4 regions of the Novosphingobium sp. genome follow, and region 4 is predicted to be linked to each of the others. Evidence: riboswitches for the same ligand, from Rfam matches in the RefSeq annotation. Region 4 holds a riboswitch; each other region holds the start of a gene.
What was found. Region 4 has a riboswitch for cobalamin ahead of ABDW49_RS09540 (HoxN/HupN/NixA family nickel/cobalt transporter). Riboswitches for the same ligand answer to the same signal wherever they lie in the genome.
Positions count from the first base shown of each region.

Region 1 (7,886 bases), on a different contig from region 4:
GCGCCATTGATGTGGCGAATCATACCGTTGAGACGCCGGAAGAAGTGGCCGCTACGCTGCGCAAAGCGCTGCAGTTTGTCGATGCCGACAAACTCTACCCGTCGACCAACTGCGGCATGGCTCCCCTGCCTCGTCAGGTCGCCAGCGGCAAGCTGAATGCCTTGAGTGCGGGCGCGGAGATCGTGCGCAAAGAACTCTCGGCCTAGCAGCCAGTTAGAACGCTCTTCTCTGCCAAACCCGTTTGCGGAACATCTGGTGTGGCAAAGCAGCTCCCTGACGGGAGGCAGGCCGATATTGCCTGCCTCCCGTCAGGGTGAACTAGAACGGAGCGCCCCATCGCTACATGCTTTAAACCTCCAGCGCGGACAGGATCGGCGTAGGGCGCCCTTGCTCATCGACCGCCACCATCACGAAGCGCGCCGTTGCAGCATGACGGCGCTGCCCTGTCAGCAGCCTCTCCGACCACAACTCGACTTCCACAGTGACGGAACTGCACCCGGTCCGCACAATGCGCGAGACCAGTTCCACCATATCGCCCAGCCCGACCGCGGAGCGGAAATCGACCCGCTCTGACGAGGCCATAACGATATTCCGCCGCGTATGCCGCGTCGCCGCGATAAACGCGGCCTTGCCCAGCATCTTGAGCCCGTCGCCACCATAAAACGTGCCATAGTGGTTGGTTTGCTCGGGAAAGATGATTTCCGCCATCCGCAGGACACCATCCTCTTCGACCTGCTGACCGGCATAAAATGGAGGAAGCGGCAGGCGAACATCAGGGCCTTTGACGGCCACCATGGTGAAGCGACCACGCGTGCAACGCCGCCTCTCTCCGCTGACCGTCGCCTCCGCGACCAGCTCAACCTCGACATCAAGCGAACTGTTACCGACCCGCACGACGCGCCCGGTCGCCTCAACCATCTCGCCCGCGCTCGCCGGTGCCTCGAAATCAATCTGCTCGCTGCGCGCGGTTACGAAAGGCACACGCCCATGGCGCGTCGCCGCCAGAAACGCGACCTTGTCCATATGCGCCAGCGCCACGCCGCCAAAGAGCGTACCATGGTGGTTGGTGTCCGTGGGGAACACCATGTCAATCAGTTGGATGCTGGTCGCATTTGTTATTGTCTGGACTGTTGCTCTTGTCATCGTCTTCACCTGTTTCAAAGGCAGAGACAGACGAACGCAAGCGGCCACGCCGGTCACCCGGCATGGCACGAGAGCGATCGCCCGGACACCCCGCCGGAGGAACGTTATGGCGTCGCGGGCAGGTCTCCTGGCTCGCGGGTCAATGCGGACGATCCGGCCTTCCCGGTGGTTGCGCCCACCAGTGGCATGCGTGGATCGCCCGCTCGCCGCTTACAGTTGCGGGGGCAGCGCCGGCATCGCACCGGCTTCCGATCTTCGCTCCAGCGCGCCGAAACGACTGGAGAACCTTCGACAGCGGAAATGTGAAGCGCGGGGGCGCCAAGGGTCAAGCGCAATGTGTCAGGAATTGAAAATGAACGAAGGTCGGCAGCAGAAAGGACGAAGTTTGAAACCTGCCGCTCCGGACAACCATCTGTGAGCGCCCCGCAAGAATGTACTGTTCAGCTTAATTCCCTTCATCGCCTCCTTACCGACCAAACGACACGGTGGTGGCCGCCCCGGTATAGTTCACCATCCTCTTGGCCACGGCCGGCGCTGCACCAGTGGCGTTGCGCGGGGTCATCAGCACCAGATCGAGCCGCCGCTGCTGGACAAGGCGGGGGAAAGAGCCCTTGCGCCCACTGATGGTCAGACTGCGGGCACGGTCGTTCCACACCAGATCATAGGTGGCATATTGGCCCTTTTCATAGTCGTATGTCTCGTTGTCGTCCTCATAGATGGTGAAACGCGCGTCGGCGCCGGAATAGATGCGGATTTCATAGGGCGCCTTGGGCAATTCGGTCGCATAATGCTGCACCGGCCCCATGGGCACGATCGATCCGGCCCGCACATAAAGCGGCAGAATATCGAGGGGAGCCTGCCGCGTGACACGCTGGCCACCGGCGTAATGCTCGTTCGTCCAGAAATCATACCATCCGGCGCCCTGAGGCAGATAAGTGGTAACGGAAAGATCCTGCGCGGCCTGCGCCAATCTGGCGGCAGCCTCGCGCTCGCTCGGCAGACGCCACGCCAAACGCAACTTGCGCGCGCCATCGCCCTGATAATACTCGATGGCGATGGGGATGGTCTGCCCCTTCCGGAGCGCGACCTCGGCGCCGCGATAGCGGGCCTCGCCCGATTTCCATTCGTCGACCACGGTCTTGCCGGCCAGCATCAGGCGATAGCCATCGTCACCCTCGACGCCGATCTCATAGGTGCCATCTTCAGGAGCGGTGAGCATGCCTGTCCAGCGCGCTGAAAAGTGATCGAGGCTGGCCAGGCCTGCCGGCATGTCGGCCAGCGGCGGCGCAGGCCACATATGGTCGATTTTGGTGTCGATCATGGTGCTGACCGGTTTCTCGAAGGATTGGCCCGCAAAATACTGAAGGGCCAGCCCGGGCTGCCCATCGGGTGTGCGCAGGGCATTCGCTGGTATCGTCACCGCCGGAGGGGCCTGCCGATGATACATCGGCCGGGTGACAGGATGGACCAGAAACGAGGGGCCGAACATGAAGCTGTCATCGATGGTATCGGTGGCGCGATCCTCGGGGAAATCCATCATCAGGGGGCGCATCAGCGTGTAGCCCGCGGAGGTCACCTTCCAACTCAGCCCATAGGTGTAGGGCAGCAGGCGATAGCGCAGATTGACGCTGCCCAGCAGCGAGGCATAGACCTGCGGATCAAGCGTTTTGAAGCGATAGGGCTCACGCTCGACATCGGTGCCATGGATGCGCATCAGCGGGTTGAAGGCGGCATATTGCAGCCAGCGCGCGAACAGCTCCCGCCAGGCCGGGTTCTGCTCGCCACCGGGAAACTCCGACACGAAAAAGCCGCCGGTGTCCTGGGTCCAATAGGGATTGCCCGTCACGGTCACATCGACACCACCCGCGATCTGCTGCTTGAAGACCTTCCAGCTGGCATAAATGTCCCCGCTCCACGAGGCGGCGGCGGTGCGCTGCGCCCCGGCCCAGGCCGAGCGGGTGAGCGTGAAGACCCGCCGGTTGGAGGTGGCGCGTTCGCCATCATAGGTGCCTTGCGTGGTCAGCAGCGAATAGGGGTTCAAATAACGCGTGAAATCGCCCAGCGCGTTCCTGCCCAACGCCTTGGTGTCGCGGATGTTGTCCTGCGCGTCCCACATCGCGCTGCTCACCTCCACCTCGGTGCCGTCCATCCATAGCGCATCGACGCCTTTGTCCAGCAGGCCGGACTTGATGTGCTTGAAGTAGATCTGTCGGCCCAGCGGGCTGTAGGCGTCATAGACGCGGGCATGTTTGGAAATCCAGTGCAGCGGGGCAAAGCGCAGCCCTTGCGCATCGAGTTCATGGGCCAATGCCGTATCATTGCCGATCGACGGCCAGATCGACACCATCAGCTTGAGGTTCATGCCATGCAGCGTGCGCGTCATGCCCGCAGGGTCGGGATAGCGCACCGGGTCCCAGGTCATCCCGCTCCAACTGCCATCCTTGTCGCTGCCCCAATATTGCCAGTCCTGCACGATGTAATCGAGCGGGAAGCCTTCCTTGCGAAAGCTGCGCGCCACATCCACGATCTGGTCCTGCGTCTTGTAACGCTCCTTGCTCATGAACAGACCGAAGGCCTGTTTGGGATACATCGGCGCCTGCCCCGTCAAGGCGCGATAGGCCCCCACAACGTCATCCGGCGTCTTGCCACCCATAAAATAATAATCGACCCCGCCCGGCGCGCTTTCCGCCCAGAGCGATGCACCCTGGGCATCGTCCTTGAAGCGCATCTGGGAATAGACATCCCACATCACGCCATAGCGCCGCGAGGACATCATCACCGGGATGATGATGCCCATATTGGTCTGCACCAACAGCAGATCCTTGCCGCGCCGGTTGCTGGTGTCGTCAGCGGTGAAGCCGAAGCCGTACAGCGCCTCGTCGTCGCGCAGATGGAAGGTGTTGGTGGCCTCATAGGTCGGCGCGCCCGAAATCGTCTTCAGGGTCACACTTTGGGGTTTGTCCGACTGTTCTTCCGTATAGAGCCTGCCCTGCGCATCAAGGAAGCGCAGCGCGGAGGTGGCCTTGTTGACCTCGATGGTGAGCGCCGCGCTGGCAATGGTCAGCGTGGTTGAGGTTTCGGCGATGGTGAAAGGCACTGCCTGCGGTTTGGCGGTCACCACCAGACTGGGCGCGGTCCAATAGTTGGTGCCGAGATTGGCATTCACCCGCACAGTGTCCGGACCGTAAAACAGGATGGTCTTGGCCAGACCTCCCCGCCGGAATTGCACGCCATCGGCCAGCCTGCGAAAGACAAAGCCATCCGCGCTCGGCAAGCCTGTCGTGGTGAGGTGACCGTTCGCGTCCAGCCCGGTGGCATCCTGCGCCAGCGCGGGGGCGGCCAGGGCCAGGGCGGAAGCAGCCAAACTCCACCGCACGAATGCGCGTACCGTCATCGTCATCCCCTCCATTCACTTTTTTCCGTAAACGTTTACGGCCTTGTCGTGAATAGTCGGAGTAATGTCAAGGCTTGCAATCGCTGCCGTGCATGCAAGGGAAGGAAGATGGATATTCGATCACTCGCCACGCATCTGAACCTGTCGATCGGCACGGTGTCGCGCGCGCTGAACGGCCGCAAGGATGTCAGCGAAGCCACCCGCAAGCGGGTGATCGAAATGGCGGGAAAGCTGGGATACACCCCCAACCAGGCCGGACAGTCGCTGCGCCGCAAGCGCACCGGAACGGCGGCCTTCCTGCTGCCGGTCGGGCCCGACAGCATGACCTATGGTGACCCGTTCTTTCTCTCGATCCTCAATGGCGTGCAGACGGTGCTGGACGAGAACGGGCTGGAACTGGTCGTGCTGCTGTGGCGAATCGAGCAGAACCCGCTTGAGGTGCTGGAGCGGCATCTGCGACGCGGCATTGCGGATGGATGGATCCTGGCCGCCACGCAGAGCCAGGATGCGCGGATCGCCTTGCTGCTGGCGCAAAATACGCCCTTCATCACCCTTGGCCGCAGCGAGACGGCGGGCATCTATCCCAGCATCGATCTCGATTTCGAGGATATGGTCGATACCGTCATGGCGCGTTTTCTGGCCGCCGGTCATGAACGGATCGCGCTCATCACCTCCGGCCCCGGGGTCAATTTCAGCCATCTGGTGACCGCACGCTACAAGGCGGCGCTGCAGGGCGCGAAGCTGCCCTTCGACCCCGACCTGCTTTACGCCGGATCCGACAGCGCCCAGCAATGCGCGCAGGTCACCACCGCAATGCTGGCGCTGGATCGCCCGCCAACCGCGATCTTCGTCATGGGCGAGAATGGCGCGGTGGGGGCCTATGCCAGCCTGCGCGCCTGCGGGCTGGAACCCGGTCGCGACATCGCCATCGTCGGCTTTCGCCACACGGCCGCCTGCGCCGCTCTGCAGCCGCCGCTTAGTTGCTTTTCTGTGCCGGTAAGAGACATTGGAGAAGACCTGGCCCGCGCCCTGATGCTGGCGATGAAAGGCCCTTCCGGCGATCAGCCGATGCCGCCCAAATTATGGAAAATGACATGGGTGGACGGTGCAAGCGGGTGATGACCGTGCGGAGGGCCGCTGTCCATCAGATGGCCGAACCACTCCGGTCAATCTCCCACCTCCCGCTGACACAGGAAAATTTCCTAACCTCGGTTGCCCATTGGCCAGAGCAATGGTCTAACCCTTGCCATGAAGATGCGTGATCTCGAAACGCGGACGGGCGTTCATCGTGAGACGATCCGTGTTTATCTGCGCCACAAGCTCATTCCCGAGCCCGATCGCCCGCGCCGCAATGTCGCCGATTACAGCGAGAAGCATGTCAGCGCCATTCTCGCCATCCGCCAGTTGCAGCAGGACAGCCGGCTGACTCTGGCGCAGATCGGTGCCCTGATGGATGGCGATGGCGCGCAGGGCGGCGTGGGCGCCAGCGCGCTCGACAAGCTGGAGCAATTGGTCGCTCATCGTTCGGGCACCGATGGGCCGCCGGTGTCGATCGCCTCGCTGGCCGAACATTATCCCGAGGCCGAAGCCGATGCCCGCACCCTCGCCAGCATCGGCATCCTCGACATCATCGAGACCGAGGGCGGCGATATGCTGTCGCTCTCCTCGGCGCAATTCGTGCGGATCTGGGGCGAGATGCGCAAGAGCGGCTTCGATGGCCATCTGAACTACACGCCCGACATTCTGGGCTTCTATCTCGATGCCGCCGACTTCGTGGGCCGGTGGGAAGCCACCACCTTTCTGCAGCGCATCGAGGGGCGCGTGGACATCGGCGAGGCGGTGACCATGGTCGAACGCGCCCTGCCGCTGATGCTCGATTTCTTCGGCCTGCTGCGCCAGCAAGCTTTCTTCCGCCATTACGAAGCAATCCGCGGCGCCAGAACAGATCCCTGACGCCGCGGCGCAACCGGACTTATTCAGGCATCGTCAGCACCACTTTCACGCAGGCCCCGGCATGCTGAGCCGCAACCGCCTCATTGATCCGCGCCAGCGGATAGGTGGTGATCAACCGGTCGAAGGGGAAACGCCCCTCGCGATAGAGCGCGATCAACTCGGGCAGGAAGGTCTGGGGATCGCAATCGCCCTCGGTCACACCGCAGACTGAAATCCCGCGCGAGAGCATCTGCACGATGTTGAGCGAGATCGTGGCATCCAGCGCGCGCGGCACTCCCACCGTCGCCAGCCGCCCACGCGTGGCCAGGCAGGCCACCCCGCCTTCGATCGCCTTTGGCACGCCAGAGGTGTCCAGCACGCCGTTCACGCCCTGAGGCAGCAGGGCGCGCAATTGCTCGGCCATATCGCCGGCGGCCACATCGATCACATCGCTCGCCCCCAGATCCAGCGCCGCCGCCCTGCGGGCCGCCACCGGATCGGCCAGCACGATGCGCGAGGCGCCGCGCACCTTGGCCGCCATCACCGCGCTCAGCCCGACCGGGCCGCCGCCGATCACCAGCACCGTCTCCCCCTCCTGCGTGTCGAGCACGTTGAACACCGTGCCCGCCCCCGTCATGATCCCGCAGCCCAGCGGGCCGAGCAACGAAAGCGGCACGTCCTTGTCCACCTTCACCGCATTCTGCGCGGCCACCACCGCATGGGTGGCAAAGGAGGACTGGCCGAAGAAATGGCTGCTGACCTTGCCGGTATCATTATGAAGGCAAGTGCTGCCATCCGCTCGGCATCCGCCGAAATTGAGCGCGGTAAACTGCGCGCAATAGGAGGGATGGCCGGACCGGCAGGCATCGCAAACCCGGCAAGCGGCAAAGCCCAGCACCACATGGTCGCCCGGCACCAGCCGGGAGACATCGGCGCCAACCGCCTCGATCACACCGGCGCCTTCATGCCCCAGCACGGCCGGCAAAGGCGTGGGCAGCACCTGATCGCGCACCACCAGATCGGTGTGGCACAGCCCGGTCCCGACGATCCGGACCAGCACCTCATCGGCCTGTATCGCCCCCATTTTGAGCTTTTCCAGGGTGAAAGGATCGCCGGCCTTTCTCACCACCGCTGCTGTCACATCCATCGGCATCCTCCTATTCATTTTCATGCGGTCTATTCAAATTCCGGCAGGCGAAAACGGGCCGGATCGGCCATAGCGGACGGAAATCCGCGCATTTCGCGCAGTTTCACCGCTTTTGGTCCGACCTTTTATTAGAATTGACGGCGGTCCCTGTCCAGCATTACGTATAACTCATACGCAAAACATAAGATGTTGCGACGAGAGGACCCCCATGACCGCCACACTCGAAGCCGGGTTGCGCCCGCTGATCCCCGAGGATATCGCCCGGATCGT
Region 1 covers NZ_JBCNLP010000006.1:677,083-684,968, reverse strand. Annotated here, with positions in the region: gene ABDW49_RS23020 (methionine synthase) at 1-206, shown strand, start outside; gene ABDW49_RS23015 (hotdog domain-containing protein) at 349-1,200, opposite strand; cobalamin riboswitch at 1,243-1,448, opposite strand; gene ABDW49_RS23010 (TIM-barrel domain-containing protein) at 1,610-4,537, opposite strand; gene ABDW49_RS23005 (LacI family DNA-binding transcriptional regulator) at 4,646-5,656, shown strand; gene ABDW49_RS23000 (MerR family transcriptional regulator) at 5,786-6,490, shown strand; gene ABDW49_RS22995 (NAD(P)-dependent alcohol dehydrogenase) at 6,510-7,616, opposite strand; gene ABDW49_RS22990 (cytochrome P450) at 7,825-7,886, shown strand, end outside.
Region 1: it holds a riboswitch for cobalamin, as region 4 does, so the genes downstream of both, ABDW49_RS23015 (hotdog domain-containing protein) here and ABDW49_RS09540 (HoxN/HupN/NixA family nickel/cobalt transporter) in region 4, are expected to answer to the same signal.

Region 2 (7,886 bases), on a different contig from region 4:
GCCTCTTCATATTGCCGCCACTCCGAGCCCAGCGTCTTCTTCCAGTCGGTGTTGGCCTTGATGCCGTAGCCATAGCAGATATGCACCGCCGTTTCGCACTTCAGCCCCTCAACGGCCCTCTCCAGGGCGGCGATGCCCCAGTCATTCACCTCGTCAAAGAACACGTTAAATGCGGGCTCATCAAACTGGATAATGTCGACGCCGGCGGCCTCGAGCTCTTTGGCTTCCTGGTTGAGGATCTTGGCGAATTCCCAGGCCAGCTTTTCGCGGCTTTTATAGTGGTCATCATAGAGCGTGTCGATCATGGTCATCGGCCCCGGCAGGGCCCATTTGATCGGCTGCTTGGTCAGCTGGCGTAAAAATTTGGCGTCTTCAACGAAAACGGGCTTTTGGCGCGCGACCGCCCCCACGACGGTTGGCACGCTCGCCTCATAGCGATTGCGAATTTTAACCACTTCGCGTTTCTCGAAATCGACGCCGCTGAGGTGCTCGATAAACGTCGTGACGAAGTGCTGGCGCGTTTGCTCGCCATCGCTGACGATATCGATGCCGGCCTGTTGTTGCTCTGCCAGCGACAAACGCAAGGCGTCCTGTTTCCCTTCGATTAATTCTTCATTCTGCAATTTCCAGGGCGACCACAGGGTTTCCGGTTGGGCCAGCCAGGAAGGTTTAGGCAAGCTGCCGGCGGTCGACGTAGGGAGCAATATTTTCATAATAGATGACCTGTATTTGAGTGAATCAAAGCGCGTAGTGAGCAGACCATTGCTCAAGAATGGGCTTGTAGGGCTTGATAAATTGCTCTTCCGTAAATTTCCCCTGCTCAATCGCTAACTGGCTACGCTCTTCGCGATCGTAAACAATCTTGGTTAATGAATGATCCTGGTTATTCAGGCTTGGCTGATAGTATTGCCCCGCCGCCGAGTTGGCGTTGTAAATTTCAGGTCGATAGATTTTCTGGAAGGTCTCCATCGTGCTGATGGTGCCGATCAGTTCCAGATCGGTGTAATCGCTCAGCAAATCCCCGGGGAAATAAAACGCCAGGGGCGCAACGCTATTTTTCGGCATGAAGTAGCGCACCTGCAGGCCCATTTTTTTAAAATACCGGTCGGTCAGCGAAGCGCCGTCTTGCCGATATTCGTCGCCCAACACCGGATGTTGATTGCCCGTCCGATGATAGGTGTCTTTGCTGGACACGCTGAGGCAGATCACCGGCGGTTTGCTGAAATTCTCATGGTATGCGTTTGAATTGACGAAGTGCTTAAAGATATTGCCGTGCAAATCGCCGAAATCATCCGGAATGTTGAATTCCGCCGTGTTTTTATTGTGCGCCGGCAGCAAGACGCTAAAGTCGTAATCGCGCACGTAAGACGAGAAGTTATTCCCGACGATGCCCTCAAGACGCTTTTGCGTTTTTTTATCAATGATGTTGGTTTTCAGGATTTCAATCACCGGGAAGCTGGCCCCCTGATCTTCAACGCGCATCTCAACCGAAATGATTTCAAGCTCAACCGAATAGCGGTCGGCCTTGGGGTTATCCCAATGCGCCAACGAATTGAAGCGATTGTTAATCATCACCAGCGTGTTGCGCAGGTTCTCCCGGCGGTTTTCCCCTCTGGCCAAATTGGCGAAGTTGGTGGTGATACGCGTACTTTCAGAGGGGTTATAATCTTCATCCAAGCGCAGGCTCTTGATGGTGAAGTTGAAATCCAGCGCGGGCTGGGCGTGTGCGACAGGCATGCGACATCTCCTTCGGACCAGCAGGTTGGCTGGCCCGTCATGACGGTTCGGGATGATGGATGGGTGGGCGCGCGCCGCGTCAGGCGGGGATGAACACCGTTAACACGACGCGCCGACGCATTCGCGCATGGCTTGCCGGGGGGAAACAGGACTGGAAACATCGGCCGATCACCTGCTTTGCCGGGCGGAGGGGCCGAAGGAAGAACGCGCCAGCATAAGCGTCGCCGCAGGGCATAGACCTCCGGCGCGTGCGACAAGCGCGATCCACCGGAGGAACCCCCGTCCGAGGAACGTTATGGCGCCGAAGGCAGGTCTCCTGGCTTGCGGGTCATCACGGTGGTTCCGGCCTTCCCGAGCGCTTTTGCAAGGCTCAGTGACACGAAATGGAACCACCGTTCGCCGCTTACAGTTGCGGGGGCAGCGCCGGACTCTGCCCTTTCGGGCACCACCGGCTTCCCGTCTTAGCCCCACCGCGCGGACCCTTGTGGAATCTGGGATGGGGAACCTTGACAGGATGCAGAGACACCATCTCAGCCAAGCTGTCAAGTATCATATAAAGAAATCTTTATATGTGGTTATCTAGGCCAGCGTTCACAGCGATCCGCTCAGCTTTGAAAGAGACAGGTCATTTTTTGTACTTAAGATTTGCAGCTCTTTGATGGGGTGCAGCCATTGTAGTTAATTGTCTGCCGCTGAGCCTATGACTGCTTTCAGCGCCTGGCATCGCCGCCCTGAATGGCGGTTTTGTCAGCGTTTCCAGCGAAGACCGGACGGCGCGGAGCCGGCAGAGCAAGGCTTGGTTAACCGCCGTAGCTTCCAGTCAGACCAATAAACGGACTGCACATCCGCCAATTTTCAGCAAATCCGAAGTTGTGGCTCCGCTGCTAGCCTGCAACGACATTCCCTCAAGCAAGGTATTCAATCCGCTGGCAAGGGCATCGACATCTGCATCGGCCGGGAGCTGGCCATCGCTCACGCCTCGCGTCAATCGATCGCGGAACGCCTGCTCCGTCTGCTTGCGCAGCGCCTTGAGCGCGTCAGCGACATCAGCTGCATCGTCGGGAATGTTCACCGCTGCCGTCACGACCAAGCATCCGCACGGCACGTCCTGCAGCGTCAGAATACGCGCGGCTGAGGCGAAGAAGCTCGATATGGCCAACCTGACATCTGGCTCGGCAGCCATCTCGTCGCGGTTCTGGTCCCAGTAGGTCCGCTCGTAATGGTCCACTGCGGCCATGAAGAGCTGCGCCTTGTTGCCGAACTCCCCGTATAGGCTGGGCGGGTTGATCCCCATGGCAGCACAAAGCTGAGCGATCGACGCCGGCGCGAAGCCATGGCGCCAGAACACGCCAAGCGCTTTCTCGAGCGCGGCCTCGCGATCAAAACGGGCCTTACCCTTGCTGCGGTGGAGCGCGATTTTCGCTTCGGTCTGCATGATGCTCCCTTGGTCCTCGCCATTTTTTGATCGCGAGGGGTTGACTGTTTGTATCGATCACTACAAATGAGGGGTTGTAGCGTTCATTACAAATAGACTCGTGCAGCCGCATTGCAAGCGGCTCAATCACAGAGAGACATGATGGCTAATCTTTTCGATCCGCTGGAGCTGCGGAGTGTTCGGCTGCGCAACCGCCTCGCCCTATCGCCAATGTGCCAGTACGAAGCCACCGACGGCTTCGCTAACGACTATCACCTTGTCCACTATGGCAAATTCGCCTTGGGCGGCTTCGGGCTTGTGATGGTTGAGGCCACCGCCGTAGCGCCGGAAGGCCGAATCACTCATGGCGACCTTGGCTTGTGGGATGATGCCCAGATCGACGGTCTCGCGCGCATCGTGTCGATGGTGAAATCGCAGGGCGCCACGCCGGGGATCCAGATCGCCCATGCCGGTCCCAAGGCGAGCATGCAGCGCCCCTATTATGGCGACGGTCCGCTGACCGATGAAGATGTCGCTCGAGGCGACCATCCCTGGGCCGTCGTGTCGGCTAGCGCGATTCCGGTCGACGATGGCTGGCTGACGCCTGAGGAACTCGACGCAGACGGCCTCGCGCGCATTCGTGGCGCATTTTCTGATACGGCTCGCCGGGCGCTTGCCGCCGGGTTCGAGGTGCTCGAGATGCACGCCGCGCATGGCTATCTGCTTAACTCGTTCCTGTCGCCGCTCACGAACCAGCGCACCGACACCTATGGTGGCAGCCTCGAAAATCGCATGCGGCTTCCGCTTGAGATCGCTCGCGACCTTCGCGCGATCTGGCCCGGCGACAAGCCGCTCTTCGTCCGCATCTCCGCCGTCGATGGTAGCCGTGATGGCGTGACCATCGAGGACAGCGTGATCTTCGCCCGCGAGCTCGCAGCCATTGGGGTGGACGTCATCGACGTCTCGTCCGGCGGCGTCGGCCGCACCTATGATCACCCGAATGGATATGGTCATCAGGTGCCCTATGCCGCGCAGATCTCGCGTGACGCAGGCATTCGTACAATGGCGGTCGGTCTCATCGTCACTCCTGCCCAAGCCGACGCGGTCGTCGCCCATGGCGAGGCAGATATGGTTGCGATTGGCCGCGAGGCGCTCCACGATCCGCACTTCCCGCACCGTGCCGAGCGGGCACTCGGCGTGTCGAGTGCTGAAACCCCCTTTGATAGCTGGGTGCCTCAGATTGGCTGGTGGCTCAATGCACGCGAGCGAAAGATCCGGCGGCTGGACGGTGCCGCTTTGGCCGAACAGGCACCTTAAATCCTGACGGCGCCATAGGTCCATAAGTGGGGATGGTCATCGCTCATTGGCGGTTGGGTGCAACCACTCGCTCTGATGCCGCGACCATCCCCGTTAACGTCATGCTCGTTGACGGCGGCATGCGGCGCCACTCCTTCTAGACGTCAGAAGGCCTGGCTGATGAAGAACGGCCCCACGGCGAATGGCAATTTTTGGGCTAAATTCCAACGTCCGATGGTGGTTTTGGAAACGGAAGCAAAGTCCCAAGGTCTGGCGTTCATCGCCTCCGTGGGCGAGGTGAATGATCGGCAGCTTTGCGACGCCAATCGGACCTGCGGACGGCAGTTATGTCCGCGAAACAGGCCTAAGCTTTGCTCGCTGGCGGCGCCAGGTTGAAGTCGTGCTTGCGGTCAAACGGCTGGCGGGCGGGGCTTCGATCCAAAGCGTGGCCGCCAATCTCGGCTGCGAGAGAGTTCCGAGTTTCATGACAACGTTCAAAAAAAGACGCTTTGTAGCTTGCCTGGGCGCTACATGGTAGAGCGGTGTCCATGGCGAGGTTAGGAAGGCCTCTTTGATTGTATCGGCAAAGCTGCTGAGGCAGGATATGCGTAGTAACGATACATCGTATCTCTTTACGCCATGCGTCGAATATATGTATGGCAGTTCTGCAAGAGACAGTTGTTATAGATCGATTTCCCGTTCGAGAATCTTGCGATTGCGCTCTTCAAGTTCGCGGTCGTCCGCCGGGAACAGCGTCGACATACCTTCCGTCGCAGCCCTCTCCTGCACCGCTTCGACAAACGGGCGCAGCCCGTCTTCATAGTCACGGAAAGCAGCGGCGTGATCGTCTGGCTGTTGCTGCAAGGCGTCGGCCAGACGTGCCGCTCCAATCAGCGCCATCGAACCGCCCATGCCGGCGACCGGCGACACGCAATAGCCCGCATCTCCCACCAGAGCGACGCGCCCTTTCGACCATGCCTTTATCCTGATCTGGTTCGCCTGATCGAAATAGAAATCGCCCTCGACGGCGACATGCTTCAGCATAGCAGGCACCTTCCAGCCGAGGCGTTCAAAATGATCGAGGATCAGTTGGCGTTGCTGTGCCTTGTCACGGAAATCATAGTCGATCTGCTGCTCGCTGCGGAACGCCAGCGCGATATCGGTGCGGTCGTCATAGCCGTTCAACATGGCGGTCAGACCGGGCTGGCTGAAGACCTGCGTGCAGTTTGGCGGCAGCAGACCGGTTTCCGGAACCACCCGCAAATAGAAATAGCCGCCCATGTAATAGGAGGCCGCGTCGGCATTGTCGAACACCAGCGATCTGGTGTTGGAGCGATTGCCGTCGCAGCCAAACACCAGCGCATAGCGATGGTGCGATCCGTCGTTGAGGGTTACGCAAACGTCATCCGGCCCTTGCCGCAACTGCCGGATGGATCGCCCGAAGCGTAGATCGACGGCACCGTCTAAGGATGCGAACAGAATATCGAGCAAATCGTCGCGATGGATCTCGTAACGCGCCATCGTCTGATCCTCGGCGGGCGAGGCTGCCGTCAGCTCGCCAAGGGTCGTATCGTGCTCATCCTTGAACGCGAAATTGCGCGGAGGAAGCGCCCTGGCCCGCACGGCATCAAACAGCCCCATGCGGCCGAGAATGTCGATCGTCTCACCCTCGATATCGACGGGCGTGCCGCCCCGCCGCAAGCCCTCAGCGGTTTCGATGATCGTGACCCGGTGGCCGAGCCTTGTCATCCAAAAGGCGGTGGCCAGGCCCGCGAAGCTTGCTCCGCTGATCAGCACGGGGAGGGTTTCGGTCTTCGCGGGCGTGGAGATGGAGGTTGACGGATGGGCCATGGCGCTCTCATTATCGATGACAGTTTCTAGATTCGATCTATAAATATACTCAGTACAGAAAGAAGGCAATGCCCGAGCCGACCGCCCCAAGGCGCACCCGAAAGCGATTGCTGACTCGTCAGGCTATTTCCGATGTGGCGACCCGGCTTTTTTTTCAGCGGGGCTTCGACCAGGTGACGATCGACGAGATCGCCGAGGCGGCCGATGTGGGGCGGATGACGGTGTTCAACCATTTCCCCCGCAAGGAGGACATGTTCTTCGACCGCGAACAGGAAATCCGCGACGTGGCTTTCACGGCGATCCGGACGCGGGAGGCGGGCATGTCGCCCATTCGGGCCCTGAAGGCGCTGGCGCATCGCCTGATCGAGGAACCCGATCCTTCCTTTCCGGTCTTTTGCGACACCTATCTTTTCGTTGAAACTGCGTTGGCCAGTGAGGCGCTCAAGGCGCGGGCCCGCCAGATGCGCGACGATTTCGTGAGGGGGCTGGCTGGCGTCATGGCCGAAGCCGCCGGTTGTCCGCCCGATGATCCGCATGCTTTTCTTGCCGCCGGATTAATCGCTTCGGTGTGGAGTGTCGCTTTTACTCAGGCGCATGAGGCTTATGGCCGCACTGGAGACCAGGCCGAGGCAAACCGCATGTTCCTGATGCTGATGGAAAGAGGGATGGCCGGGGTGGAAGTGGCGATGGAGACCACTGCCTATATCTTGTAATCACCCGGATTGTGGTGAAATTTGATTTCCTGCTGTTGCTTTTGGGGACTGAAAGGTTGCTGTGTCTGACCTGCTGTCGGTTTGAAGGGCACCGAGATAAGCTTCTTTAGGCTACCCCAGCCCGGCGTTCGAAGTCGATAGGGCTGAGATAGCCAGGATCGAGTGCCTGCGGGTGGGATTGTAGAAACGCTCGATATAATCGAACACATCGGCTCTGGCCTGATCGCGTGACCGGTAGACCTTCTTGCGGACCCGTTCGGTCTTGAGGGAAGAGAAGAAGCTCTCCATCGCCGCATTTGTCCCAGCAATTGCCCGATCGGCTCATGGAGCAGGTCACGCCATTGTCCTGCATCAGGCGTTGAAACTGCTCACTAGTATGTTGGCTGCTCTGATCCGAATGATGGGAGCAGGGCAACCGTGCGCTTCTGGTTCTGATCAATGAGTCCTGACCCGAAAAGCTGCGCGTTGGGGCCTGAAGCGCCTTTGATCGCTGTTGCACAGGCGAACGGGGCGAGGGGCGCATCAGGTCAAGTCCTTAGACGCGCAGGAAGCGATGGGCAGGTTTGATCTGTTATCGCATCGTACCGCGCTTGATCAGATTATAGATTGCAAGCAGGATGATGGCACCCGCCAATGCTACGAGCAGGGTTCTTGGATCAAAGGGATTTTCGGTCAAGTGGCCTTGGCCCGAGAAGGTCCCGAGCAGGAAACGGCCGACTACTGATCCAACACAGCCGACAAGTACATTCCAGAGGATGCCGCCGGATTCGCGCATGATCATGCCGGCAAGCCAGCCAATGATCCCGCCCATGATGAGTGCAATGATGAAATGCATACCTCGACCTTTCGCTAAAGACCAAATGGGAAGCTAAGGG
Region 2 covers NZ_JBCNLP010000006.1:685,079-692,964, forward strand. Annotated here, with positions in the region: gene ABDW49_RS23020 (methionine synthase) at 1-713, opposite strand, end outside; gene ABDW49_RS23025 (DUF1852 domain-containing protein) at 739-1,737, opposite strand; cobalamin riboswitch at 2,026-2,261, opposite strand; gene ABDW49_RS23030 (TetR/AcrR family transcriptional regulator) at 2,558-3,172, opposite strand; gene ABDW49_RS23035 (NADH:flavin oxidoreductase/NADH oxidase) at 3,311-4,468, shown strand; gene ABDW49_RS23040 (FAD-dependent monooxygenase) at 5,129-6,367, opposite strand; gene ABDW49_RS23045 (helix-turn-helix domain-containing protein) at 6,367-7,011, shown strand; partial or broken gene ABDW49_RS23050 (IS3 family transposase) at 7,118-7,414, opposite strand; gene ABDW49_RS23055 (GlsB/YeaQ/YmgE family stress response membrane protein) at 7,583-7,846, opposite strand.
Region 2: it holds a riboswitch for cobalamin, as region 4 does, so the genes downstream of both, ABDW49_RS23025 (DUF1852 domain-containing protein) here and ABDW49_RS09540 (HoxN/HupN/NixA family nickel/cobalt transporter) in region 4, are expected to answer to the same signal.

Region 3 (7,886 bases), 1.3 Mb from region 4:
GGATCGCGGGCAGCACCAGCGGCCCCACCTGCACCGGATAGCCCCCGGCCGAAAGCATCGCCCAGCCAATCAGCGGCATGCCCAGCATGCTGGCATAGAGCAGCACATGCGAGCCCTTGGCGACCATCTGCTGCAGTTGAGGCAGATCGCTGGGCAGCGGCGGCGCGCCGGTCAGCAGCCGCAGCGGCAGGCGGATCAGCACCAGCACAAGGATCGCGATCCCCACCGGGCGGTGCAGCGCCAGCAGCATGGGATAGAGCGGCCCGGCGGTGGAGACCATGCCGACGCCGATGAACATCATCGCCAGCACCATCAGCGCCATCAGCCAGTGAAGCGCGCGCAGCAACGGGTGGAAGTCCTGAGGATGACGGCTCATTGACCCTTCTCCTTCAGCATGTCTTGTCCGGCGGCGCTGGTCCGCGGCCCCTCGCCCGCGCGGCGGGTGAAGGAGGTGGAATAGGTCTTCGACCGCGCGCCCAGCAAAGGATCGTCAGAGGGCGCGATGCCCGATGGCAGGATGGTGGGGTCGAAGTTGAGATCGCGGCAGGCGCCCTGTTCCTCGCTCTGCACGGCACTCAGGGTCAGCACCCCGGCCTCCACGCTGCGATGCGGGCCGGTCCATTCCACGGTGGCCTTGTCGGTGACATCGCCGGGGTTGGCGACCACCAGTTTGAGATGCCAGCGCGAGGGGCCCTTGGCGGTGCGCGCGATCATCTCCTTGAACAGGGCGTCGCGCGGCAGGTCCGCCAGCTTGGCCTTGTCGAGGCCGGTCAGCGGCGCCTCGGGCTCGAACTGCCAGCGCACGAAGCGGGTGACGCCCTTGGCATCGGTGAAGCGGAAGGCGTTGATGCTGTAATAGGTGGCATTGGCAAAGCTGTCGGGCAGCACCGCCTTGGCCATATAGGCCAGGAAGGCGGGCACCTCGGGATGGCTGACCATAAAGGGTTTGACCAGGGCCGGGTCGGGCTTGCCGGTCTTGGGATCGGGCGTGGTGGCGCGCTGCAGGCCCACGAAGCTGGGCACATCGGCCACCGGGAAGATCGGCGTATGGTCCATCGCCATGCGCCATTCCTGCCCGTCTGGGCTGCGCATCACCAGCGCCATCGAGTGGAAGACATTGCGCCCGTCACTGGCCAGCGGATTGCCCCCGCCCAGCGAGAAGCGCCCGGTCACCGGATAGCTGCCGGCACGCAAACTCGACGCGGTCGTCAGATCTTCCCCAGCGCCGCTCGCCTGGAACGAGCCGCTGAAACACAGCCCCTTGGCATGGGCGCGGCGATAGCCGGGGAAGACCCCGCCATTGGCTTCCAGCGCATTGGCCACCTCGCCGCCGCTGATGCGGTGCGGGCCGATCCAGCCGGCGGCCCAGCCCAGTCCTCCGGCCAGCACGAGAACAGTGGCGCCGATCAGCGCGGCGGGAACAAGAGGATTGCGTGTTGGCGGCATGGAGACATCCTGTCGGCAAGGCTTGGCGTGGAAGGCTTGAACATATCGGACGTATGAGAGGACCTCATATATCCGTTTCTTATACGAAGCCATCACCCAAAAGGATGCGTTCTCTTGTCAGCCCTGATGGTTGGGCTTGTCGAAGAGAGGGATTTATTCCTCTTCCTCACCGCCTTTTCGCCGGTCCTGTCCGGGCAGGATGTTGTCGTGAAAGGCCGGTGACAGGCGCCGCTCCATCAGGCGGCAGGCCTCGGCATGCAGCAGCAAGGCGCGCGAGATCGCCTGCAGCAGATCGATGTGCAGCGCCCGCCTGCCGATGCACAGATCGTCGATCTCCGCCTCGCTGAGCCCCAGGGTCCGCGCCGCCGCATGCGGACCGCCCAGCAGCTCGACCGCCAGGGCAAATCGTTCGATCTGTTCGACCGGAAGCATGGACCATCATCCCCTGCGGCCTGTTATGGCCTGCTTGTGCCATGCCCCCATTCATGCCGTCTGTCACCGGCAATTCAAACTTGCATCAGGGCATGAATTCTGATGTTAAGCGCCCGTGATGACGACAGGACAACCTGTCGCGTCCCAACCCGCATCGGTGCCCGCAAGGGCTTAATAGGGAACAAGGTGAGGATCATCCGATCCGAAACCGGGCTGTCCCTGCAACTGTGAGCGGCGAGTGCGATGCACGCGGCATCCTGCCAAAGGCGCGGGATGCGGCCACTGGGCCAGACGCAAAATCATGCGGGGCTCGGGAAGGCTTGTGCACCGCGCGACGACCCGCGAGCCAGGAGACCTGCCGCTGCGTGTCGCTCTTGCCCGGTCCAGGGGATGGCCAAGGCACGGATATCCGTCTGAGCGACGATCAGCATGGCCGGGGGCCATGGACGCCGCAGCGAGCGGGCCACAGCGCCTGCCCGCCTCGTTTCGGCGCGGGACTGACCGTGCCGGATCGGCGCGGGCCAGACCTTGCCCCCTGCCCGTCGCCCGGCGCCGGAGATTGATGATGAAGAGACCGTCAGGCCCCGTCCGTAACCCTGGGTGAAACAGGGTGTAACACCGCGCCAACCGTAAAGAACTTGTCCGCCGCGGCGGCAGTTCGCAGGCCCGGCGAGGCCGCACCGGCATCGCACCCGGCACGCATCACGATATCGATAAAAGAAACAGGGGGATCACCCATATGACACGCAACCTTCGCAAGAGGCCGCAGACGGCCCTGCGCCCGATCTGGCTGGCCGCCAGCATGCTGGCGCCGCTCGGCAGCGCTCAGGCCCAGACCGCCGCAGAGGCCGACAACATCCTGGTCATCGGCCAGCAGAGCCAGACGCTCACCCGGCCCGACGCCACCGGCAGCCGCCTCAACCTTACCCCGCTCGAGACCCCCGCCTCGATCGCCAGCATCGATGGCGAGGCGATCCGCGCGCGCGGCGACATGTCCATCGCCGAGGCCGAGGCGCGCGCGCCCGGCTTCTTCAATGTCGGCAACCCCGGCAATGGCGGCACGGCGCTGGCGGCGCGCGGCTTTGCCGGCCAAGGCTCGATCCTGCAACTGATCGACGGGGTGCGTCTGTTCCCGGCGGCGGGCACCATCACCTTCCCCACCGACCCGTGGATGGCCGAGCGCATCGATATCCTCAGCGGCCCGGCCTCGGTGCTTTATGGGCAGGGATCGCTGGGCGGCGCGGTCAATGTGATCATGCGCAAACCCAACACCCAGCGCACCGAGTTCGAGAGCGAGATCGGCTATGGCTCGCAAAACACCTTCCATGCCGCCGCCGGGCTTGGCGGGCCGATCGGTGAGCGGCTCTCCTACCGTGTCGATGCCAGCTATCGTCGTTCGGACGGCTATGTCGATCGCGGGCATTCGGACAGTCTGGCGCTGTCGGGCACCTTGCGCTGGGCCACCACCGACAGACTGACCTTCACCCTGCGAGAGGATTACGGCGACCAGCATCCGATGAAATACACCGGCACGCCGCTGGTGAACGGCAGGCTGGATCTGGGGCTGCGCCATCAGAACTACAATGTGGGCGACGCGCATATACGTTACCGCGACAACCGCACCACCTTGCAGACCGACTGGACGCCGTCAGACAGCATCAGCCTCACCAATCTGGGCTATGTGCTGACCAGCAAACGCCAGTGGCGCGATCTGGAAAGCTATTGCTGGGTGGGGGCTAATGGCAATTGCCACAATGGCTACAACTATAGCCCCGCGACGCCCGGCAACATCTATCGCACCGACAATTTCGGCATCGGCCATGACCAGACCCAGTGGGGCGATCAGGGCAGCGCCACGTTCAAGATCCCGCTGTCGGGCAACATCAGCACCGATCTGGTGGTGGGCTTTGATGTCAACAGCATCGCGCTCACCTATTCGAACGATTTCGGATCGGACGTGCAGGAAGACAGCGTGACGCCCACCGGTTTCAACCCCGGCCTGTTCTACGACACGCAGGGGATTGCTCCACGCTATCGCACCCAGACGACCGAATATGCCTTCTTCGCGGAAGACCGGCTGAAGTTCGGAGACAAGTTCTCGCTCATCACCGGCATCCGGCATGAGAATGACGAGATCAAGCGCTGGACCCGGACCTATCCCACCGGCAATGGCGGCGTGGATGCGTTTGTGTTCGACAAGAAACTGACCAACACCACCTGGCGCGTGGGCGGCGTCTATCAGCCGGTGCCGACCGTGTCGCTCTATGCGCAATACAGCACGGGCACCGATCCGCTCGGCACGCTGACGACCTATTCCTCCGCCCAGACCCAGTTCAGCAATGCCACCGGCAATCAGGTGGAAGTGGGCGCCAAGGGCAGCTTCTGGGGCGGGCGCGGCACGGCGACGCTGGCGGCCTATCGCATCGTGAAGAAAGGCCTGCTCTATCAGCAGACGCTCTCCAGCCCGATCCAGCAGGTGGGGCAGCAATCGTCGAAGGGGATCGAGGCTTGGGTGTCGCTCAATCTGCCCGCCGGTTTCGGGATCGACGCCAATGGCACGGTGCTAAAGGCGCGCTATGACGACTTCTTCTCCGGCGGGGTCAGCTTTACCGGCAAGGCGCCGCCCAATGTGCCGCAACAGGCCGCCAATCTGTGGCTGCGCTGGGATGCGACCAAGCAGATCCGCGCTCAGGCGGGGCTGCGCTATGTCGGGCACACCTACTCGGATACCGCCAACACCTTCCGCGTGCCGGCCTATGCGGTGGTGGATGCGGGGCTGGCCTATGCCGTGAACCGGCATGCCTCGGTGGATGTCCATATCTACAACCTGCTGGACAAGGCCTACGCCCAGACCACCTACAATGACGAGCAGTGGATTCTGGGCCGCCCGCGCTCGGTCGACGTCTCGCTGCGCACCAAGTTCTGAGGGTCTGAACCATGGCATGGCAGCATCAGGCCAAACGCTGGCTTTACCTGACCCACCGCTGGGTGGGCATTGTCACCTGCCTGCTGTTTGCCATGTGGTTCGCCTCGGGGCTGGTGATGATCTATGTGCCCTATCCCTCGCTCTCGCCCGCCCAAAAGCTGGCGGGAGCGCAGGCGATCGACTGGCGGGCGGTGAATGTGCCGCCACCCGTTTCCCCCGACACACGCGCCCTGACGCTGGAGATGCGCGATGGCCAGCCGGTGTGGCGCTTGGAACCATGGGGGGCGCCCACAATCACCCTGCCCGCGCATGGCGGCGCCGTGCTGCCCCCGGTGGATGCGGCTGTAGCAAGGCGGGTCGCGCAGGGTTTCAGCCATACAACGGTGCGCGATGTCAAACAGATCACCCGCGACCAATGGACCGTCGCGGGCGGCTTCGACCGCCACCGCCCCTTGTGGAAGGTCAGCCTGGCCGATGCGGCGGGCACACAGCTCTATGTTTCCTCCAGCAGCGGCGCGGTGGTGCAGGCCACGACGCAGCGCATCCGTTTCTGGAACTGGCTGGGGTCGGTGCCGCACTGGCTCTATCCCACCGTGCTGAGGCAGGACAATGCGGCATGGCGGCAGGTGGTGCTATGGGTTTCGGGCCCCTGCATCGCCGGAGCCCTGGCGGGGATCTGGATCGGCCTGCTGCGCACGCGTGTGGGGCACCGGCGCTTCAAGGGCGGGCGGATGACACCCTATCACGGCTGGATGCTGTGGCACCATGTCTCGGGGCTTGGCGGAGGCCTGTTCCTGATGGCATGGATTTTCAGCGGCTGGCTCTCGGTCGATCCGGGACGGTTGTTCCAGAAGGCCGATCTGCCGGAGCAAGCCGAGCGTGCCTATGCGATGGGCACGCCGATGCCATCGGTGACGCTGGAGCGATTGCGCGCCCTGGGCAGCGATGCAAGGCAGATCCGGCTGTCGCGCGATGGCGGGCTGGCGCGGCTTGCGATCTTCAACGGCGATGGCATTCGTCGGGTCTACGATGCCAGTAACGGACAAGCCTTAAGGCCCTCAGACGCCACCATCGCCAAGGCCGCCCAAACCCTCATCCCCTCCGGCCACCTTATCGCCATCGAGCGGCTGACCGCGCCCGATGCCTATTGGTACGATGTAGGCGCCCTGCCCCGTCTGCCCGTCCTGCGCCTGCGCTTCGACGACCCCGCGCAAAGCTGGTTGCATATCGATCCCGAAACCGGCGTGATCATCGAACATCTGGACTCGCGCCGCCGCACCTATCGCTGGCTGTTCGATCTGCTTCACAAATGGGACCTCAATGCGCTGACGCTCCACCGCCCCTTGTGGGACATCTGGCTGTGGCTGTGGTCGCTGCTGGGGCTGGTCACTTCGGTCAGCGGCGTGTGGATCGGCTGGAAGCGGCTGAGGCGCGCCTGAACCATCAAATCCGCGCCGAGATCGGGCGATGGTCCGACAGGGTCAACGGATCGGCGCGGTAGTCGAGCGGCGCCAGATCGCCGCTGGCGATGATATGGTCAAAATCCCGCCGGGGCCGCCATGAAGGCCAGCTTGCCGGAGACGTTCCGGCCGGGCGCCCGTCGGTCAGCGCGCAGAAACCGGCAATCGGCGCGCTGGCGCCGCCACAATTGAAATCGCCCATCGCCACCCAGCGCGGCGCCCGCGCCAGCCCTCTGGCGATGACGGCAAGCTGCGCCGCCTGATCCGCCGCCCCAAGGCTGAGATGCAGGCAGGCCACCCGCAGGCGCTCCGGCCCCGCCACATCGACGATCAGGCAGCCCCGCCCCGCCACGCGGCCCGGCAGCTTCAGATCCTCCACGATCTCCAGCGGCCAGCGGCTCAGGATCGCATTGCCGTGGCGCGACACGCCGGGGATCACCCGGTTCTGCTGGACCGCGACAAAGCCATGGCCCGATGCCGCCGCGATCAGCTCGATCTGGCTGCGATAGCCCGCGCGCCGCCCGCCCAGATCCACTTCCTGCAGGCAGACCACGTCATAAGGGGTGATCTCCCGCGCGATCTCGCGCAGGATCGCGGTCTTGGCGGCGGTGTGGATCACCTGCCGATGCGCGTGGAACAGATAATCCCGGTAGCGCTTGGTACCGATGCCGGCCTGAATGTTCCATGTCAGCAACTTCATGGCGCAGTCAGCCTTTTTTCGTCACAACGGTCGATAAAGCGAAGTTGCGAAGGAGCCACCTTGTTCCCGACAGTCTCATATCCGCTGATGCTCCACGTGCTGGTCGCAACCATCCTGTCGCTGCGCGTGCTCTATCGCAAGCTTCAGGTGAACAGTGCCTTGGCCTGGATCGTGGTGCTGATCGCCATGCCGATCGGCGGGCCAGTGCTCTATGTGCTGTTCGGCGCCCCCAATCTGGGGCGGCGCAGGCTGGAGCTGGGGCACCGCATCCGCAGCTATTACGAGAAGGCCTATGCCATCGCCCGCGCCGATGCGGCCAGTGTGGATGCAATCCCCCAGCCTTTCAACGCGATGGCGGCTTCGATCGCGCGGGACAGCGGCTTTCCCGTGCTCTCGCATAACCGCTACACGCTGCTGAGCGACGCGGGCGACATTCTGCAGCGCATGGCCAGCGACATCGACGCCGCGCGATGCGACTGCTGCCTTGAGTTCTACATCATCGACCCGCGCGGCCGCGTGGAGGCGGTGCTGGAGGCGGTGCTGCGCGCGGCGGGACGCGGCGTTGCCTGCCGCATTCTGGCCGATGATTTCGGCAGCAAGGGCTTCTTTCGCTCGGACTGGCCCGCGCGGCTGAAAGCGGCCGGAGTCAGCGTCACGCGATCACTGCCCGTCGCGCCAATCCGCAATTTTTCGAAACGCACCGATCTGCGCAACCATCGCAAGCAGCTCATCTGCGACCGGGCGGTGGCCTATATGGGCAGCTTCAATCTGGTCGATCCGCATTTTTTCAAGGCCGATGCCCATGTCGGCGAATGGATCGACCTGATGATGCGGATCGAGGGGCAGATGGTCGATGCGCTGGCCTGCGTGTTCCATGCCGATGATCTGCTCGACCGGCCCGACACAGATATCGACGATAAGG
Region 3 covers NZ_JBCNLP010000001.1:3,334,733-3,342,618, forward strand. Annotated here, with positions in the region: gene ABDW49_RS15290 (cytochrome b) at 1-376, opposite strand, end outside; gene ABDW49_RS15295 (catalase family peroxidase) at 373-1,446, opposite strand; gene ABDW49_RS15300 (hypothetical protein) at 1,600-1,878, opposite strand; cobalamin riboswitch at 2,017-2,256, shown strand; gene ABDW49_RS15305 (TonB-dependent receptor) at 2,618-4,804, shown strand; gene ABDW49_RS15310 (hypothetical protein) at 4,816-6,243, shown strand; gene ABDW49_RS15315 (endonuclease/exonuclease/phosphatase family protein) at 6,248-6,964, opposite strand; gene cls (cardiolipin synthase) at 7,025-7,886, shown strand, end outside.
Region 3: it holds a riboswitch for cobalamin, as region 4 does, so the genes downstream of both, ABDW49_RS15305 (TonB-dependent receptor) here and ABDW49_RS09540 (HoxN/HupN/NixA family nickel/cobalt transporter) in region 4, are expected to answer to the same signal.

Region 4 (7,886 bases):
TCAGGCGGTGGCAGGTGAAGCCATGGCCGAGGATGCGCCGCAGGCCGCCGCCAACCGCCCGCTCAAGGTTCTGGTGGTCGATGACAATGCCATGATCGCCATGAGCATGGGCTGGATGCTGGAGGAAATGGGCCACGACTTTCAGGTGGTCAACGATGGCCGCGAGGCGCTTGAGGCGGCGCGCGACTATCGGCCCGACGCCATTCTGCTCGATATCGGCCTGCCGGTGATGGATGGCTATGAGGTCTGCCGCGCTTTCCGTCAGGACGATGACTTCCGCCAGACGCTGATCGTGGCGCAGACCGGCTGGGGGCAGGACCGCGACAAGGAACTGGCGGCACAGGCCGGTTTCGACCATCATCTGGTCAAGCCCGTGGCCTATGAGGCACTGGAGCAATTGCTGCTCGCCCATGGCGCGCCGGGGCAGCAGGCCCCGGCTTCTTGAAACGCCTTCCTAACGCCCCGCGTATTTCATCGCCATATCCACCAGCGAGATCACGATCTCGAAACCGATCAGCGCGATGATCGCCAGCTCCACGCGGTAAGCCCTTTTGTCGCGCACGATGTCGAGCAGCACCTCGGCCACATCGCCCAGCGCGACGAATTTGCGCTCCAGCACCTCATGGCGCTCGTCCAGCTCATATTCGTCCTCAAGACGGGTGTAGAGACGGTCGAGATCGGGGTGGTCCCAGAGCAGATCGGGCCGGTCATTGGCCTGAGCGCTGCCCATGATGCGATGCCGCGCCGCCAGCGCATTGCCCACCAGCTGCATCGCCCGCTTGATCGAGAGATGGGCCTGCCCGTTGCTGTGCAGATCGGCCACCAAGGGGCTGATCCGGTCGAAGGCTTCGGACACCAGGATTTCGTCGCGCGAGAGCATCACGCTGCGCGCCAGGACCACGGCCACCAGCAGGAAGCGCTCGGGGCTGGCGTCGATCAGTTGCACCTGTCCGTCCGCCGCGATCTTGTCGTTGGAGCCGGGCTTGACGATCAGCACGGTGCTTTCCGTTTCGGGCAAGGCCTCGGGATCGAAGGTATGAGGCAGCAGCAGCGCGTCGGGCAAATCCTGCGCCACCTCCTCATCGCTGATCGACACCACCACGCCATCGCGAAACACGATGGTCAGCCCCGGTCCGAACACCGCTTTTCCGGCCCATTCGCCGGTCGCCTGCGCGTCGGCGACGTAACGCGTGTCGATCCGCTCGCCGATCAGTCTTGCGCTCAGGCGATAGCGCGCTGCCTCGGGCACCCCTCCGAGCAGAACGAAATCGGGAAGACCTGCGGTTTTGGGAAGGGCCATGAAGGAAGCTGCTCCGCTTTAGCGCTGGATCTCCCTGCCAGCGGCAGGTTTCGCTTGCGCGACACCCCGCTCTTTCAAACCTTTACCAATAATCGGCCATCAGCGCACCAGACCATTCGGGCTGGCGCAGATCGCCCCGCGGCAGAAATTCGCGCATCACCGGCTTGATGTCGAGGACTGGTGTCCCATCGATCGCGTCCAGCCCCTCGACCTCCAGCCTCGTGCCCGAGACGCCGAGGATCCGGCACACCGTCACGCCGAGCCGGTTGGGCCGGTTCTTGCCGCGCTGGGCGAAAATGCCCACCAGTGGCCAGTCGGCGCGGCCACGCGGATGTCGGGCGCCGGTTTCGATGCGCTCGGGCGGCACGCGGTCGAAGAGGAAGATCACCTCGGCATGGCTGAAATCCGCCAGCCCCGCCAGCGCCTCCGGCCCGAAGCGGTCCGCGTCCAGGTCGATGGCGGCCCGGCTCTCGCCCCAGTGATCGTCAAGCGGATCGGCGCGTCCGCCGCGCACATGGCCGATGGGGGTAAGGCTGAACTCCATGATGCTGCTCCCGAACCAGATCCGCAGGCAGGCCCTGTATAGGCAGCCAACCTTGGGCCGGGAAAGAAGATTTGGCCCGCTGGCCGCGAAAGCGCCTTGGCCAAGCCCTCCATCTGCCCTATCAGGCCCGAGCAAGCCGGTCCTGCCGGTTTTGCATCCCGCACCGGTGCCCGCAAGGGCTTGAAAGGGAACACGGTAAGGATCGAGGATCCGAAACCGGGCTGTCCCTGCAACTGTGAGCGGCGAGCGCGATACGCCTGTGTCACCCCAAGGAGGGTCGGCACGGCCACTGGGCCGGACGCAAAATCATGCGAGGCTCGGGAAGGCTGCGCATCGCGTGACGACCCGCGAGCCAGGAGACCTGCCGGTATGGGGTCGCTCTTGCCACGGCCCAGGGGATGGCCATGGCACGGTCCACCGTCTGGGCGACATCAGTATGGCCGGGCCCTAACGGGCATGCTTTCGGGCGTCGCAGGCGCGCGCCTCTGGCATGCCGACCGCTTCGGCGGTGGCGCGGCCTGTCGTTTCGCGGGCGCCGACGGACGTGTTGCAAGATGGAACGTTTACTTCAAGGTGCTGGGCAGGCTTCCGCCACCAGCGGCGGGATGACGCCGCTGCGGCGGCGCATCGGGGCACTCTATGCCTTTTTGCTGGTGGCCAATCTGGGGGTGTGGATCTGGGGCTGGGTGGTGCTGCACCAGGCGCCCGGCATGCTGGGGACCGCGCTGCTGGCCTATACGCTGGGGCTGCGCCATGCAGTCGATGCCGACCATATCGCCGCCATCGACAATGTGACGCGCAAGCTGATGCAGGATGGCCAGCGCCCGGTCGGCACGGGTTTCTTCTTCGCCATCGGCCATTCGGCGGTGGTGCTGGTGGCCACGCTGTTGATCGCGCTGATGGCGGGCGCGGCCACGGGAATCGAGGGCTTCAAGGCAACAGGCGGGTTGATTTCGACCTGCGTCTCGGCCTTTTTCCTTTTCACCATCGCGGGGATGAATTTGATGATCCTGCGCGCGGTCTATCGTTCCTATCGCCGGGTGCTGGCGGGCGGCGTCTATGTCGAGGAGGATCTCGACATGCTGCTGGCCGGGCGCGGGTTGATGGCGCGGCTGTTGCGCCCGCTCTTCCGCCTGATCACCCGCAGTTGGCATATGGCGCCGCTGGGCTTTCTGTTCGGGCTGGGCTTTGACACCGCGACCGAGGTAGGGCTGCTGGGCCTCTCGGCCTCTCAGGCCGCGCAGGGCATGTCCTTCAGTGTGGTGCTGCTGTTCCCGGCGCTGTTTGCGGCGGGCATGGCGCTGATCGACACCACCGACGGCATCATGATGCTGGGCGCCTATGAATGGGCCTTCGTCAAGCCGATCCGCAAGCTCTACTACAATATGACGATCACGCTGGTGGCGGCGCTGGTGGCGATCCTGATCGGCGGGATCGAGACTTTGGCACTGATCGCCAGCCATCTGCGTCTGACCGGCGGCTTGTGGGATGTGTTCGATGATCTGGCGGGCAGCTTCAACCTGCTGGGCTTCGGGATCGTCGGCCTGTTCGCGCTGAGCTGGGCGCTCTCCTTCGCGATCTACCGCTTCAAGCGGCTCGACGAGGTCGAGGTGCGGTCAGCGTGATCGCCGCAGCAGATAGATATCCATGATCCAGCCGTGGCGCGCGCGGGCCTCTGCCCGTGCCGCCACGATGGTCTCGCTCACCTGCGCCAGAGGACCGGACAACAGCATCTGGTTGCTCATGCCCACATAGGCGCCCCACCAGATCGCGATACCCTCGGGCGGCAGATGCCGGAACGAACATTCCCCATCCAGCATCACCACCACAGTCTCGACGCCCGCAGGCCAGTCCTCCTCGCGCAGCCGCCGCCCGGTGGTGACCAGAAAAGGCGCCCCCACCTCATTGAGCGTGATGCCATGCGCGGCGGTCAGCACATTGATCGACATCAGCCCCGGCACGACTTGCACGCTCACATCGGGCAGGCGCCGGGCAATGCGCAGGGAACTGTCGTAAAGCGCCGGATCGCCCCAGACGAGCAGCGCCACGCGGCCATCCGTGAGGTGATCGGCAATGGTCCGCTGCCAGACCTTGGCTATGGCATCATGCCAGTCATCCACGCGCCGCAGATAATCCGGCTGTGCCGGATCGCGCACCGGCAGATCGAACTCCGCGATACGCGTGGCCGAGTTGGTCAGAACATCCTCGCAGATGGCCCGGCGCAGATCGGCCAGATCGGCCTTGTCGGCGCCTTTGCGGGGGATCAGGATCAGGTCGGCGCGGTTGATGGCCTTCACCGCCGCCAGCGTCAGTTGATCCGGCCCGCCCGTGCCGATGCCGATCAGAACCAGCTCGATCATGCGCTGGCCTGCGCAATCATATGGAAGAAGCTGCCCGTGGCATGGCCCCGGCGCGACCCGGTTTCGGGCACTGCCGCGCCATTGGCATCCACCACATGGGCCAGCGGGTCATCGGGCTGGGCGAGGATGGTGGCGTAATGGAACTCATGCCCACGCAGCCTTGCGCCCGCCGCGTAACCGGGGATCGGCGCCTCCAGCGTGGCGAGGCGATAGCCCAGATGCATCCGCCTTTTGGCAAAGGAGGTTTCCAGCCCCAGCAGCCCGGCCATGCGATGCTCCACCCCCTGAGCATCGACCAGCACTTGCCCTATCGCCATATAGCCGCCGCACTCGCCATGCACCGGGCGGGTTAGCGCAAAGGCTTGCAGTCCAGAGCGAAACCGCTCCGCCGCTGCCAGCTTGCCGGCATGGAGTTCGGGATAGCCACCGGGCAGCCAGCAGACATCGGCACTGTCATCGGGCGCTTCATCGGCCAGAGGCGAGAAGGGCAAAATCTGCGCCCCCGCCGTCCGCCATCCCGCCAGCAGATGCGGATAGACGAAGGAAAAGGCGCTGTCCCACGCCAGCGCCACCCGCTGCCCAGGCGGGGGCACGCCGAGGACTTCACCCGAGGCAAAACCGCCCGAGGCCAGAGCGCGCAGTCGGTCAAGATCGACATGCTCGCCGACAAAACCGCCCAGCGCCGCCAGCGTGGCCTCCAGCCCTTCATGCTCTTCGGCCTGCACCAGCCCCAGATGGCGCTCGGGCAGGGTGAGGTCGGTGCGGCGGGGCAGGGCGCCCAGCACCTCGATCCCCACCTGCGCCATGCCATTGCGGATCAGCGCCTCATGCCGGGGGCTGGCCACCTTGTTGAGGATAACGCCCGCCAGACGAACATCCTGCGCCATCCGCGCAAAGCCCAGAGCCACCGCCGCCGCCGATTGCGCCTGCCCCGACACATCGAGCACCAGCACCACCGGCCATCCGGCACGCGCCGCGATCTCCGCGCTGGCGCCATTCCCGGTCTCTCCGGCGACGGCCACGCCATCGAACAGCCCCATCGACCCCTCGGCCAGCACCAGATCGGCGCCCTGCGCCACAGCGGCGAGGCCTGCCATGCGCTTCTCGCTCATCGCCCAACTGTCGAGGTTGAAGGAAGGCCGCCCGGCGGCGGCGGCATGAAACGCCGGGTCGATGTAATCCGGCCCGTTCTTGAAGGGCTGCACAACCAGTCCCCGCGCGCGAAACGCGGCGAGCAACCCCAGCGTCACCATGGTCTTGCCCGCGCCCGAAGCCGGGGCGGAGACGATCAGGCCCGGCGCCATCAGCGGTCTTCCGGCCAGCGCCATCAGCGCTCGTCCGGAAAGCGGGGCGAGGTGCCCATCGGGCGATAGCGCCGGTCGTAGTCCTTGGCGTAAAGCTGGCTTTCGGCGAAATCCTCATGCCCGATGGCACGGCCAACGAGGATCAGCGCGGTGCGCTCCATGCTGCCGTCCACCGCGCTTTCCAGCGTCGCGAGCGTGGCCCGCACGATCCGCTGATCGGGCCAACTGGCGCGCCAGACCACCGCGACGGGGCAGTCGGCACCGTAATGCGGGGTGAGTTCGGCCACCACCTTGTCCAGCAGATGGATCGAGAGATGGAGCGCCAATGTCGCGCCAGTCGCCCCGAAAGCGGCCAGGGTCTCGCCCTGGGGCATTTGCGTGGCGCGGCCCTGCGTGCGGGTCAGCACCACGGATTGCGCGACGCCGGGCAGGGTCAGTTCCGCCTCGATGGCGGCGGCAGCGGCGGAGAAGGCGGGCACACCGGGCGTCACATCATAGGGCACACCCATGACGCGCAGCCGGCGCATCTGCTCGCCCATGGCCGACCAGACCGAGAGGTCGCCGGAATGCAGCCGCGCCACATCATGGCCCTGCGCATGGGCAGCGGCGATTTCCTCCATGATCTGGTCGAGCGAGAGCGGCGCGGTGTTGATGATCCGCGCGCCGGGCGGGCAATGCGCCAGCACGCCCTCCGGCACCAGCGATCCGGCATAGAGGCAGACCGGGCATTCGGAGATGAGCCTTGCGGCGCGCAGGGTCAGCAGGTCGGGCGCGCCGGGGCCGGCGCCGATAAAATGGACGGTCATGATGGGATCCGGATAGCGATGGCGGCGCTGGCCGATCCATCGGTGGAGATCTGGCGGGATGCCGCGATCCGGGCGTCAGCGCCGATGGCGACCAGAGCGAGAGCCTCGGCCACCGAGCCGGTGGCGAAACGGGCAAGGATGCGCGGCGATCGGGTTGGCGTGGCGATGCCTGAAAGGGCTTCGCGCGGCAGGGCTATCAGAGGCAGACCCTTGTCGCGCGACAGGGTTTGCAGGGCCGGCAATGCGGCCCGTTCCTGCAGCGCGGCCAGCGCATCGATGGGATGCTGCTCGGCAACCAGCCGCAACGCCTCATGCAGTGCCTCGGGGGAAACATCGGCGCGGCAGCCCAGCCCGGCGACACAGAGCGGAGCGCTCATCGCACCACGCTCCATTGCACGACGGGTCGGGCGGGCTGCCAGCCGCGCATCGACCCCAGAGGCGCGGCCTGCGCCAGCTCTATCCTCAGCAGATCGCCGCCATGGCGGGCATGGGCATGGAGAAGCAAGGCCTCGGTTTCCAGCGTGACGCCATGCATCACCAGCCGAACTCCCGGCGCCAGCATGGCCCAGAGGCGGGTCAGCAGCCCCTCATCCGCGCCACCTCCGACAAAGACGGCGGCTGGCATCGGCAGATCAGGCAGATCGGCATGGTCATGCTCGATCACCGTCAGGCGATGGCCGAGGCCGAAGCTTTGCCCATTTTGACGGATGTTGGCGGCGCGGTCGGGCTTGCGCTCCACCGCCACGGCCCGCCCGCCGGCCAGACACCATTCCACGCTGATCGAGCCCGAGCCCGCCCCCAGATCCCACAGCATCTCCCCCGCACGCGGCGCCAGCGCCGACAGCGCCAGAGCGCGCATCGGCCTTTTACTGATCTGGCCATCATGCGCGAAGAGATCGTCAGCCAGCCCGCTGGCGCGCGGCAGACCCGCAGGGCCGTTAAAGGCAATGGCTATGGCCACAGGTGCTTCCACATCGTCGAAAGCAATATCCCGAGCGGGCGCGGATCGGATGCGCTCCCGCTCTCCACCCAGAGCTTCCAGAATATGGCACAGGCTGGCGCCAAACCCGCGCTCGCTCAACCATGCCGCCAAGGAGCCTACCGAAGCCCCATCGCGCAACAGGCAGATCGCGCGCGCGCCGTGGCTCATCACCGGCACCAGCCTCTCGAAAGGGGCGGCATGCAGGCCGAGGCAGGCGGTGTCCTCAAGGCTCCAGCCAAGCCGGGCCGCAGCCCAACCGAAGGTTGAGGGAGCGGGAAAGGCGCGCCACTCAGCCGTCGGCAGATGCCGCGTGATGCTCGCCCCACCGCCAAACCAGAAAGGATCGCCCGAGACCAGCATGGCGACGTGCCGCCCCTTCAGCGCCAGCACCGGATCGACGCTGAAGGGCACCGGCCAGATATGCGCGCGCGGATCACCCTCCAGCCCGGCCAGAGCCAGATGACGCGGCGCGCCGAAAATATGTGTGGCCTCGGCAAGCGCCAGACGGCTTGCGGGGGGGAGGGCCTCTGCCCTATCCTCGCCGATACCGATGATCGACAGCCAAGCCTTTTCCGTCACAGCCTCAACCA
Region 4 covers NZ_JBCNLP010000001.1:2,047,193-2,055,078, forward strand. Annotated here, with positions in the region: gene ABDW49_RS09525 (response regulator) at 1-445, shown strand, start outside; gene ABDW49_RS09530 (RMD1 family protein) at 455-1,300, opposite strand; gene ABDW49_RS09535 (SAM-dependent methyltransferase) at 1,383-1,844, opposite strand; cobalamin riboswitch at 1,992-2,228, shown strand; gene ABDW49_RS09540 (HoxN/HupN/NixA family nickel/cobalt transporter) at 2,450-3,469, shown strand; gene cobF (precorrin-6A synthase (deacetylating)) at 3,461-4,204, opposite strand; gene ABDW49_RS09550 (cobyrinate a,c-diamide synthase) at 4,201-5,532, opposite strand; gene cobM (precorrin-4 C(11)-methyltransferase) at 5,532-6,314, opposite strand; gene ABDW49_RS09560 (cobalamin biosynthesis protein) at 6,311-6,691, opposite strand; gene cbiE (precorrin-6y C5,15-methyltransferase (decarboxylating) subunit CbiE) at 6,688-7,886, opposite strand, start outside; gene ABDW49_RS09570 (cobalt-precorrin-6A reductase) at 7,886-7,886, shown strand, end outside.